2 regions of the Helicovermis profundi genome follow, and region 2 is predicted to be linked to the other one. Evidence: a T-box and tRNA genes for the amino acid it is inferred to sense, from the RefSeq annotation. Region 2 holds a T-box; the other holds one or more tRNA genes.
What was found. A T-box is a leader RNA that pairs with one kind of tRNA and senses whether it is charged. The one in region 2 lies ahead of pheS (phenylalanine--tRNA ligase subunit alpha), so its partner is inferred to be a tRNA-Phe.
Positions count from the first base shown of each region.

Region 1: it has a tRNA-Phe gene. The T-box ahead of pheS (phenylalanine--tRNA ligase subunit alpha) is inferred to sense a tRNA for this amino acid. The anticodon was not compared.

Region 1 is NZ_AP028654.1:2,698,968-2,705,178, forward strand. It holds gene cdaA (diadenylate cyclase CdaA) at 1-287, opposite strand, end outside; gene AACH12_RS12250 (chorismate mutase) at 475-738, opposite strand; gene aroC (chorismate synthase) at 740-1,840, opposite strand; gene aroB (3-dehydroquinate synthase) at 1,895-3,007, opposite strand; tRNA gene AACH12_RS12265 (tRNA-Phe) at 3,248-3,323, opposite strand; tRNA gene AACH12_RS12270 (tRNA-Ser) at 3,329-3,417, opposite strand; tRNA gene AACH12_RS12275 (tRNA-Arg) at 3,426-3,502, opposite strand; tRNA gene AACH12_RS12280 (tRNA-Gly) at 3,509-3,583, opposite strand; tRNA gene AACH12_RS12285 (tRNA-Leu) at 3,615-3,698, opposite strand; tRNA gene AACH12_RS12290 (tRNA-Val) at 3,717-3,792, opposite strand; tRNA gene AACH12_RS12295 (tRNA-Glu) at 3,831-3,905, opposite strand; tRNA gene AACH12_RS12300 (tRNA-Asn) at 3,921-3,995, opposite strand; rRNA gene rrf (5S ribosomal RNA) at 4,002-4,118, opposite strand; rRNA gene AACH12_RS12310 (23S ribosomal RNA) at 4,224-6,211, opposite strand, start outside.
Region 2 is NZ_AP028654.1:1,089,363-1,095,573, reverse strand. It holds gene AACH12_RS04725 (cell division protein ZapA) at 1-122, opposite strand, end outside; gene pheT (phenylalanine--tRNA ligase subunit beta) at 235-2,631, opposite strand; gene pheS (phenylalanine--tRNA ligase subunit alpha) at 2,655-3,674, opposite strand; T-box leader at 4,064-4,279, opposite strand; gene rlmB (23S rRNA (guanosine(2251)-2'-O)-methyltransferase RlmB) at 4,342-5,154, opposite strand; gene AACH12_RS04705 (potassium channel family protein) at 5,163-5,813, opposite strand; gene AACH12_RS04700 (TrkH family potassium uptake protein) at 5,823-6,211, opposite strand, start outside.

The DNA.
Region 1 (6,211 bases), 1.5 Mb from region 2:
GAGCGTCCAATATATTCTAATGCTCGTCTAAGTTCAGGTTGAAAAACAATTAAAAGAGCAACCAATCCTAACGTCATAGTGTTTTTTAAAATAAATTGAACAACATAAAGCTGAGCCCATTCACTAAGTTTTTGAATTATAAGTAAAATTATCAATCCCTTTATTAATTGTTCAGCTCTGGTTTCTTTAATTAAAAACAATAATTTATTAAAAACATACGCAACAATTAATATATCAATAATATCTTGAATTCTAATATTCATAAATACATTTATAATTGATTCCATAGTATACACCCTTTAAAATTTTATCTGATGATTTAAAGCAGAAATTACTCAATATCTGACTTACTAGGAAATCAAAATAAACCTGCTAAGTCAATAGTACTACACCTAAAGCCAATAATTCATTTATATTACTCTATATTAGTATACTATAAATACTAAATAATTTTTATCTATTTATCATTTTTATTTACATATTTTTTTGATATTCCTTTGAAATACTTAGTATACTTTTAAATAATTCTTTAATATAGTTTTTTTTATTAAGATCTTTTAGAAAAATACAAGTATTATTAATAATTTCTTTTTCCCTTTTTTCGTCATATAAACTAATTTCATTATCTTTTTTACTATGAGCAATTTCTAAAGCCAAATCTAATCTTTTTTCTATCAATTCAACTATTTGTTTATCGCATTTATCAATTTCTTCTCTTAAAATATCTATTTTTTCCATATTACCACCAATTAATCCCATCATACTCATTTTCAATTAAATCAAGAACTGCAATTGCCATTATCGCCTCCACAACAGGAAGTGCTCTTTTAACAATACAAGGGTCATGTCTACCTTCTATTGTTAATTTCTTATCTTTTTTTTCTTTAATATCTACTGTATCTTGCTCTATAAAAATTGAAGGTGTTGGCTTAAAAACTACACTAAAGTCAAGTGGCATTCCCGTAGTAATCCCACCAATAATTCCTCCATTGTTATTCGTTTTTGTTTTAATTTGATTGTTTTTAATATAATACTGATCATTTGCATCACTTCCAAGCATCGAAGCAAAATCAAATCCTTTCCCAAATTCAATTCCCTTTACAGCTGGAATCGAAAAAGCTAAATTTGATATTTTTCCTTCTACTGAATCAAAATATGGGCTACCAAGTCCTGGTGGTACATTAAAAGCAACACATTGAACTCTTCCTCCAACAGAATTACCAGCTTCACTAGCTTTAATTATTGCTTTTTTCATATCTTCCATTATCTCTTTCTCAAATACTGGAAATTCATTATCTGAAATTTTTTTAAAAATTTCAGAATTCAACATTTTCCCTTTTACATTTTCTGATTTCACATTAGAGATTTGAGTTATTACAGAAAAAATATCAATATTAAGTTTTTTTAAAGCCAATTTCGCAATTGCTCCCGCAAACACAATTGGTGCAGTTATTCTCCCTGAAAAATGTCCTCCACCTCTATAATCATTAAATCCTTTATATTTTACAAATCCCGAATAATCAGCATGACCCGGTCTCATAAAATCTTTAGTTTTTTCATAATCTTTTGAGTGTTGACTTGTATTTTCAATTATAACTGTTAATGGTGTTCCAGTACTTTTTCCATTGAAAACTCCAGATATAATATTTGGAATATCATCTTCTTTTCGTTTTGTTGAAAATTTATCTTTACCAGGCTTTCTTCTATTTAATTCTGATTTTATAAAATTCATATCAATTTCTACTCCAGATGGAAAACCATCTATTGTAATACCTATTGCTTTACCATGTGATTCTCCAAATAAACTTAACTTTATTTTGCTACTCCATATTCCACTCATCATACACCACCCAAGTTTTGTATTATAATAACAATCTCTATATTCTGAAATACTCTAATTTTCGCTGTACTTATCGATTAGATAGTTATCAAATTTTTCTAAAAATTCGTCTAAACTCATTTTAAATATAATAGCTTTCCTAGCATTATTAATTACAATAATATTAACACTCTCATTAAAAAATTTTTTATCATTTCTCACTACATTATTAAAAAATTTTCTATCTAATCTCACAGTTTTACTAAATCCAAATTTATCTAAAACACTCCTTATTTCACCACTATAATCAATTTTAACAAGACCTTTTTTATACGCAAATTCACTTATTATAAACATACCTTCAGCAATTGCTTGACCATGAGTAATAACACCATACCCATATTGTTTTTCAATGACATGTCCTATAGTATGTCCGAAATTAAGTATCATCCTTTCACCTTTATCATACATATCATTTTCTACAAAATATTTTTTTATTAATAAAGATTTCTCTATTATTTCACTATATTTTTTTGAAATTTCTTTCACATTTTCTAAATTCATAAGCAATTTTCCAAGACTATCATCATATATATAACTATATTTAATAATTTCTCCTAACCCATCTTTTATTTGTTCAATACTAAGAGTCTTTAAAAATTCTGTATCAACAATAACTAATTTTGGATTATAGAAGGCTCCTACTAAGTTTTTACCTTCTTCAATATTTACTGCTACTTTACCACCTACACTACTATCAACTTGAGATAAAAGTGTCGTAGGGATTTGAATAAAATTAATACCTCGTAAAAAACTTGAAGCCACAAATCCTACAATATCACCAACTACTCCACCCCCAAGTGCAATAATTGTATCATCCCTTCTTATATTATACTTAGCAAGTTTAGAATATAAAAATTCACAAGTAGTCAAGTTTTTACTTGTTTCTCCATTTTTCATTACTATCTTTTTTACTAAATAATTATTTTTTGTTAAATGATTTTCTATTTTACTATAGTATAACGATTCAACAATATCATCAGTTATTATAACTATTTTTTTGCTCTTTGTGACCTTCTTAATATATAAAATACTTTTTTCGAATATATTATTTCCTAAAATAATATTATAATCATCATTTGTATTAATGTTTATAATTTTTATTTTATTTTTTTCATTATTCACCATAGAAATTGCCACCTTTTTCAACTTATTTTATATGTGTTTCAAACAGAATAACAGTTTTATAGGTTTTTATCAATACTTTTATTTTATATGCTATTTATATTCAACTATTTTTAGTATTTGAAAAAAAATCTAGGTTCTCAAATTTAGTAAATCGCTTAATTTAAATTCATATACCCAATCAATTTATATATATTTGGATATAACAAAAAGTCTGTTTACATTATGTAAACAGACTTTTTTTGGTGCCCAGAGGCGGAATCGAACCACCGACACGGGGATTTTCAGTCCCCTGCTCTACCGACTGAGCTATCTGGGCAAAACTGGCGGAGAGGGAGGGATTCGAACCCTCGTGGGCTTGCACCCTAACGGTTTTCAAGACCGCCCCGTTATGACCACTTCGGTACCTCTCCAAAAAAAATGGTGCAACCGCGGGGATTCGAACCCAGGACCTACGCCTTAGAAGGGCGTTGCTCTATCCAGCTGAGCTACGGATGCACATTTTGGAGCAGAAGACGAGATTTGAACTCGCGACCCTCGCCTTGGCAAGGCGATGCTCTACCACTGAGCCACTTCTGCACATTATTAAATTTATACTAATTAAAACTAATGGTGCGGGTGGAGGGACTTGAACCCCCACGTACAAGACACTAGATCCTAAGTCTAGCGCGTCTGCCAATTCCGCCACACCCGCATGTGGATATAAAATTAATGGTGGGAGTAACAGGGCTCGAACCTGTGACCCCCTGCTTGTAAGGCAGATGCTCTCCCAGCTGAGCTATACTCCCACATTTGTTTCATTTTGCTAGGATGTTTCTTATATAAATGGTGACTCCTAGGGGAATTGAACCCCTGTTACCGCCGTGAAAGGGCGGTGTCTTAACCGCTTGACCAAGGAGCCCTAAGATTAATGAGTTGGCTCCAAGGGTGGGGCTCGAACCCACAGCCTATCGGTTAACAGCCGATTGCTCCACCATTGAGCTACCTTGGAACAAATAACTAGCAACGACCTACTCTCCCAGGGGACTGCTCCCCAAGTACCATCGGCGCTAAGAAGCTTAACTTCTGTGTTCGGTATGGGTACAGGTGTAGCCTTCTTGCCATCATCACTAGATTCATTTGCTACAATTTACTTCATTCATTGAATTACTCGTAAATTCTATCAAATATTTTTGGAATTGTTCTTCCAAAACTGCATATGGATTAAACGTTTTTTCTTGTGGTCAAGACCTCGACCTATTAGTATCTATCAGCTTCATACATTGCTGCACTTTCACCCTAGACCTATCAACCAGATTTTCTACCTGGGGTCTTACTCACTTGAAGTGATGGGAAATCTTATCTTAAGAGGGGCTTCGCGCTTAGATGCCTTCAGCGCTTATCCTTTCCATACTTAGCTACTCAGCTATGCTCTTGGCAGAACAACTGATACACCATTGGTATGTCCATCCCGGTCCTCTCGTACTAAGGACAGATTCTCTCAAATTTCCTGCGCCCACAGCGGATAGGGACCGAACTGTCTCACGACGTTCTGAACCCAGCTCGCGTGCCTCTTTAATGGGCGAACAGCCCAACCCTTGGGACCTAATTCAGCCCCAGGATGAGACGAGCCGACATCGAGGTGCCAAACCTCCCCGTCGATGTGGACTCTTGGGGGAGATAAGCCTGTTATCCCCGGGGTAGCTTTTATCCGTTGAGCGACGGCCCTTCCATTCGGTACCGCCGGATCACTAAGTCCTACTTTCGTACTTGCTCGACCTGTATGTCTCGCAATCAAGCTCCCTTCTGCCTTTGCACTCTTTGAATGATTTCCAACCATTCTGAGGGAACCTTTGAGCGCCTCCGTTACTCTTTGGGAGGCGACCGCCCCAGTCAAACTGCCCGCCTGACATTGTCCCTGTACCGGATCACGGTACCAGGTTAGAACGCTGATATACAAAGGGTGGTATCCCAAAGGCGACTCCTCACAAACTGGCGTTCATGTATCACAGTCTCCCACCTATTCTGTACATTATATATCAAAGTCCAGCGCCAAGCTGCAGTAAAGCTCCACGGGGTCTTTCCGTCCTGCTGCGGGTAACCGGCATCTTTACCGGTACTACAATTTCACCGAGTCTATTGTTGAGACAGCGCCCAAATCGTTACGCCTTTCGTGCGGGTCGGAACTTACCCGACAAGGAATTTCGCTACCTTAGGACCGTTATAGTTACGGCCGCCGTTTACTGGGGCTTCGATTCAATGCCTCGCTTACGCTAACATCTCCTCATAACCTTCCAGCACCGGGCAGGCGTCAGCCCCTATACTTCATCTTTCGATTTAGCAGAGACCTGTGTTTTTGGTAAACAGTCGCTTGGGCCTATTCTCTGCGGCCGACCTTAGCTCTGAACCTAGATCGGCACCCCTTCTCCCGAAGTTACGGGGTCATTTTGCCGAGTTCCTTAACAATAGTTATCTCGCTCACCTTAGTATTCTCTACCTACCTACCTGTGTCGGTTTACGGTACAGGCACCTTTTATCTAAATAGCGGCTTTTCTTGACAGTGTGAAATCAGTTACTTCGTTACTTGTTTTTCACTCCCCATCACACATCATATGAACAATACGCCGGATTTACCTAACATATCTAACTCTGTGCTTGGACGTACTCTTCCATTCGTACGCTTAACCTATCCTTCTGTGTCACCACTTCTTTCATACAATAAACGGTGGTACAGGAATCTTTACCTGTTGTCCATCGACTACGACTTTCGTCCTCGCCTTAGGTCCTGACTTACCCTGAGCGGACGAACCTTCCTCAGGAACCCTTAGGTTTTCGGTGGGCAGGATTCTCACCTGCCTCTCGCTACTCATGCCAACATTCTCTCTTCTGCAAAGTCCACAGCTCCTTACGGTACTGCTTCGCTCCATGCAGAATGCTCCCCTACCCATATACGATAGTATATGCCAAAGCTTCGGTAGTAGATTTTAGCCCCGGTAATTTTCGGCGCACAATCACTCGACTAGTGAGCTATTACGCACTCTTTAAATGAGTGGCTGCTTCTAAGCCAACATCCTAGTTGTCTAAGCAACTGCACATCCTTTCCCACTTAATCTACATTTTGGGACCTTAGCTGTTGGTCTGGGCTGTTTCCCTTTCGACCACGAATCTTATCATACGTAGTCTGACTCCTAAATTAAAGATTCCGGCATTCGGAGTTTGATAGGCTTC
Region 2 (6,211 bases):
ATTTCATTCATTTTATCATCAACTAAATTTGATACTCTTTGCATATGTTCTCTAGAATCTTCGCTTTTTAAGGTATACTCTTGTCCGAATATTCTCACTATCACTTTATTTTTCAATGTCATTTTAACAACTCCCACGTATAAAATTTCTTATATATCTTATGACTTAGATTTTTACTTATTCCATACGTATTATATTTCTTTAAATAATGAAAAAATCCTTTTTTTTGTTTTATTATCTTAAATTAGCTCCAAATTCTTTAAGTTTATCTAAAATTTTATTGTAAATAACATTGACTTCTTCATCTACTAAAGTTTTTTCTGAAGATCTAAATGTCAAAGAATAGGCCATTGATTTGTATCCTTCTTCAATTTGTTTACCTTTATAAACGTCAAACAATTTAACCGCTTCTAGAAGTTTACCAGCATTTTCATTTATAATTTTAATTATCTGGGCATTTGTTACTTCATCTTTCACTATTAATGCAATATCTCTTGAAGTTGAAGGGTATTTAGGAATTGGTTTATAGATAACATCTAACCTTGTAATTTGCATAATAATATTAAAATCAATTTCTGCTAAATATACTTTGCAATCTACATTAAAATTGTCTAATACTTCCGGATGAACTTCTCCAATTGTTCCAAGTATATGATTCCCCCAAATAATATTAGCACATCGACCTGGATGATATGTTGGATGATTTTTTTCTACAACAAAATCAAAATTCTTTATACCAAGATTATTTAATAATACTTCTGTCATTCCTTTAATTGTATAAAAATCTTCATTTTCCCCATAAGTTCCAATAACCATTGATTTTTTTTCTATAGGAAGTTCGTTTTTATCATTTACTCTTGTAAAAAATAAATTTCCAATTTCAAATGCTCTTAAGTCATTTACTTTTCTATTATAATTTCTAGAAATTATATCTAATAAATTCGGAACTAAAGACGTTCTCATAACACTATATTCTTCACCTAAAGGATTAATAATCGTTACTTGATTTCTAAGTATACTTTCAGATTGAATTCTAATTAAATCCAAAGATTTAGGACTTACAAATGAATATGTTGTAATTTCATTCATACCTTGAGCTACTAAAATATCCTTAGCAATATCTTCTATATTTTGTCCATTAGTTTTCGCTCCCCACTCGCTCCCTTTTGGAAGTGTAAGAGGTATATTATCATATCCATACATTCTAGCTATTTCTTCTACTAAATCAATTTCAGATTCAATATCAAGTCTAAATTGCGGGATTTCTACTTCTATTGTATCGCCATTTATTTTTGCGACAAACTCAAGTTTTTCAAATATTTTAAGCATTTCCTCAGCGCTTAAATTTATTCCAATCAAATCATTTATTCTTTTTACTCTTGCATCAATTTTAACACTGTTTGATTTTATTGGATTTATATCTACAGAGCCTTTAACGATTTCTCCACATGATAATTCTTCTATAAGCTGACAAACTCTGTCTACCACTGTATTACAATACTTAGAAGAAATACCTTTTTCGAATCTAGATGATGCTTCTGATCTTAGTCCAAGTTTTCTTGAAGTTTCTCTAATATTTGATTTTTCAAAGTGTGCTACTTCAATTAAAATATTTTTGGTACTATTAGAAATCTCTGTGTTTTCCCCGCCCATAATTCCAGCGATTGCAACAGCTTTTTCTCCATCCGCTATTACAAGCATTTCCTTATCAAGAGTTCTTTCTTTACCATCAAGTGTTGTAATAGATTCATCAATTTTAGCATCTCTTACTACTATTTTTTTATCTTTTAATGTATCAATATCAAAAGCATGAATTGGTTGACCATACTCAAGCATAACATAATTTGTAATATCTACAATATTGTTTGTAGGTCTCATACCTGCGTTCATAAGTTTAACTTTTAACCAGTCCGGTGATGGTTCAATTTTTACATTTTTGACTACTCTTGCTACATAACGATTACATTTTTTTTCATCTTCAATTGATACAGAAATAAAATCATTTACATCTAATATTTCTTTATTAATTTCTATTTTGGGATAAACTAATTCTCTTTCAAATGTTGCTGCAGTTTCTCTAGCCATACCAATTAAACTTAAGCAATCTGCTCTATTTGGTGTTATTTCAAATTCAATAATATTATCATCTAATTCTTTAATTGCTGTTTTAATATCTTCACCCGGAGTATATTCGCCGTTTAAAATATAAATACCATCATTATATTCTTTAGGTATTACCTTTACATCATATCCTAACTCTTCAAAAGAGCAAAACATTCCAAGTGATACTTCTCCTCTTAATTTACCTTTTTTAATTTTAGTACCATCAGCAATTTTACCACCAGCTCTAACAACTGGGACAAAATCATTAACACTACAATTTTTTGCACCCGTTACTATTTGAATGTTTTCTTCTTCACCAACATCAGCTTGCATAATTAATAATTTATCAGCATCTGGGTGTTTATCTATTGACTTGATTTTACCAACAACAATTTTCTCAATTTTTTCTGTTATTTTAGTAACTGTTTCTGTATTGGAACCTGTCATTATTAGTCTATCTTCTAATTCTTTAATATCTATATTTTTAACATCTACATAATCATTTAGCCATTTTACTGGAATTAACATTTTACTCCTCCTAAAAAATATATTTAAAATTGATCAATAAATCTCATATCGTTTTCAAAAAATAACCTTATATCATCTACTTCATGCTTAAGCATAGTAATTCTATCAAGTCCCATTCCAAACGCAAAACCACTGTATACTTCTGAATCAATTCCACATTCTTCTAAAACTTTTGGATGCACCATTCCACATCCTAAAATTTCAATCCATCCACTTCCCTTACATACTTTACACCCTTCACCGCCGCATTTAAAACATGTAACATCAACTTCTGCACTTGGCTCAGTAAAAGGAAAATAGTGAGGTCTGAATTTCGTTTTAGTTGTTTCACCGAATACTCTTTTAGCAATCATATCTAAAGTTCCTTTTAAATCGGCCATTGTAATATTCTTATCTATTACAAGACCCTCAATTTGATGGAACATTGGTGAATGAGTTGCATCTAATTCATCAAATCTAAAGCATCTACCCGGTGAAATTATTTTAATTGGTGGCTTTTGACTTTTCATTGTTCTAATTTGAACTGGAGAAGTTTGAGTCCTAAGTAGTAATTTATCATTTATATAAAAAGTATCTGAAGTACTTCTCGATGGATGATCTTTTGGTGAATTAAGTGCATCAAAATTATTATATACCGTTTCTACTTCTGGTCCCTCTGCAATTTTAAATCCCATACCAATAAAAATATCTTTTATCTCATCAAGTACTTGTGTTAACGGATGTCTATGCCCAGTTTTAGCAGATTTTCCTGGAAGAGTAATATCAATTTTCTCTTTTTCAAGTTGAAGTGCTAATTCTTTTTGCTTAGCTTCTTTTTTTGCATCTTCAAGCATTTTCTCTATTTCACTTCTTACTTCATTAACAATTTTACCCATTTCAGGTCTTTCTTCTTTTGATAATCTTCCCATTCCTTTAAGAATAGCAGTAAGTTCACCTTTTTTACCTAAAAATTTTATTCGATTTTCTTCTAATTTCTTTAGAGAATCAACATTTTTAAGCGATTCTTTTGCATCTGCTAAAATTACTTTTAATTTTTCTTTCATTGCTTTTATCCTCCTATTTATTTTTAATTAATAAATTATTTACTTTACTTAAAATTAAGCTTCGCTTAAGCTCACTTTTTTTTCATTCCACTTTAAAGCCGTGCACAGGCGAACTTCACAGACTTCGTCTATTCCCATTCGCCTCGTGTCGGGAGTAAACTCCCTATTAATTGGTTTCTTGCTTCAGAGCGCGAACTTTTCGCTCTGAAGTTTAGAAACCTTTATCCTTGCTTTACTCGTTCTTAGCTTGAATTTGTTCAAGCTTTAGAACGAGTCAGATAGGGAAAAGAATGAAAATAAAGGTTCGCCCTTAAGCTTCGCTTAAGCTCACTTTTTTTTCATTCTTTCGCACGGCTTTATTTTTTCGCAAAAAATTAAAACTCTCATCCCAAAGGGACGAAAGTTTATGTTTCGCGGTACCACCCAATTAATTCTTCAAAAGAATCACTCGTTTTCTCGTATCGTGAGAATTACGTACTAAACTACTTGTGGTTCATCTAGTCTGCTTATGGGAGAATTTCAATTAATCTTGTTTAAGAATTTTCACCACCATTCTCTCTCTAAAAAACAAAATTTAATTTACTTTGCCCAATCACTGCATTTTCTTATATAATATGATACATTTTATCATATAGATTTTTTTATAACAAGTACTTAAAGAATATTTTTACTTTATCTTATTAATATTTCGATTTTTACTAGCTTCATACATAATTATTCCTGCTGCTATTGATGCGTTAAGACTCTCTGCCTTTCCCCATATTGGAATTTTAACTAATATATCTGATATATCTATTATTTCTTCACTTACTCCATTTGCTTCATTTCCAATAACTATTGCTATTTTACCTTGATAATCAACTTCATCATAATAGCTATTAGTATTTAAACAAGTTGAAAGTATATTAAATTCATTATCTTTTAATTTATTTATAAATTCTAATATCTCTTTTTCATAGTGTATTGGCATTGAAAAAATTGATCCCATGGTTGATCTAAGTACTTTTTCATTGTAAGGATCAACTGTTCCTTTAGAAATAACTATACAATCAACTCCTGCTGCATCAGCTGTTCTTATTATAGTTCCTAGATTTCCTGGATCTTGTATCCTATCTAAGATTAAAATAAACTTTCTAGTAAAATTATTAAAATCTATTTTATACTCTGGTATTTTTGCAATAGCAATAATCCCCTGAGTATTTTTAGTATCTGTAATTGAATCAAATAACTTCTTTTCTATTTCATAAGATTTAATTTTTTTATCTTTTATTTTATTAAAAAGATTTTTACCACCATCAGTAAATAACATATCCTTTGAATAGCATATTTCAACTAAATCAATTTTATTTTCTACTGCAAATTCAATAAACCTAATTCCTTCTATTATAAACATCCCATGATTACTTCTGTTTTTTTTTGATTTTAACGATCGTATTAATTTAATTAAACTATTATTTGAAGATTTTATAACATCTCTCATAAATACTCCTAAGATTTTTCTATTTTTTTAAGATCATCATTATGACCTATTACAACTAAAACATCCCCATCTTTTATCATATTATCTGCTCTAACCGCAATATTAAGTTTATCTTCGTGCTTAATCGCCATAACATTTATTCCATATTTTGCTCTTACATCTACCTCGAGAAGCGTTTTACCAATCCAATCTTTAAGTGCTACAATTTCAAGTATACTATAGTCCGGTGCTAATTGAATATGTTCTAATATATTATCAGAAACAAGATTATTTGCTATTCTTGTTCCCATTTCTCTTTCAGGGAAAACTACTCTATCCGCCCCAATTCTATAAAGTACTTTAGCATGCATATCATTTTGAGCTTTTGCTACAACATATTTCACTCCAAGCTCTTTTACCATTAATGTAACTAAAATAGAAGATTGAATATCACTTCCTATAGTAACAATTGCAACATCAAAATTTCTAATTCCAAGTGATTTTATTGAATTTTCATCAGTAGCATCGGCTTGAACAGCATATGTTACATTATCAGCTATATTTTGAATGGTTTCTTCACTTTTATCGACAACCATAACTTCTACACCAAGTTCAAACAATCTTTTTGCAACGCTTGTACCAAATCTACCACAACCTATTATAACAAATTGTTTTTTCATAAAGTCTCCTTAACCAACTATTATTTTTCCTTCTGGATATCTTATTAGTCCCTTTTTACCATTTTGTTTTCTTCTAGCAAGAGCAATTACTATTGTAAGTGGTCCAAGTCTACCAAAAAACATAGTTGCAGCTATAGCAAGTTTTCCAAAAATGCTTAATTTAGCAGTAATTCCTAAAGTTAATCCTACTGTACCAAGTGCTGAAACGGTTTCGAAAAATAGATCTAAAAAACTAAGTGATGTTTCAGTAATTGTTAAAATCATTGTTATTAATATTATTACTGAAATTCCTATGCTAAGTATTGCAAGAGCTCTATTTATTGCCTCTCTAGAAATTCTTCTTTTAAAAATTTCTGTATCATCTTTACCCATAATAACAGAAATAACGTGTAAAATAA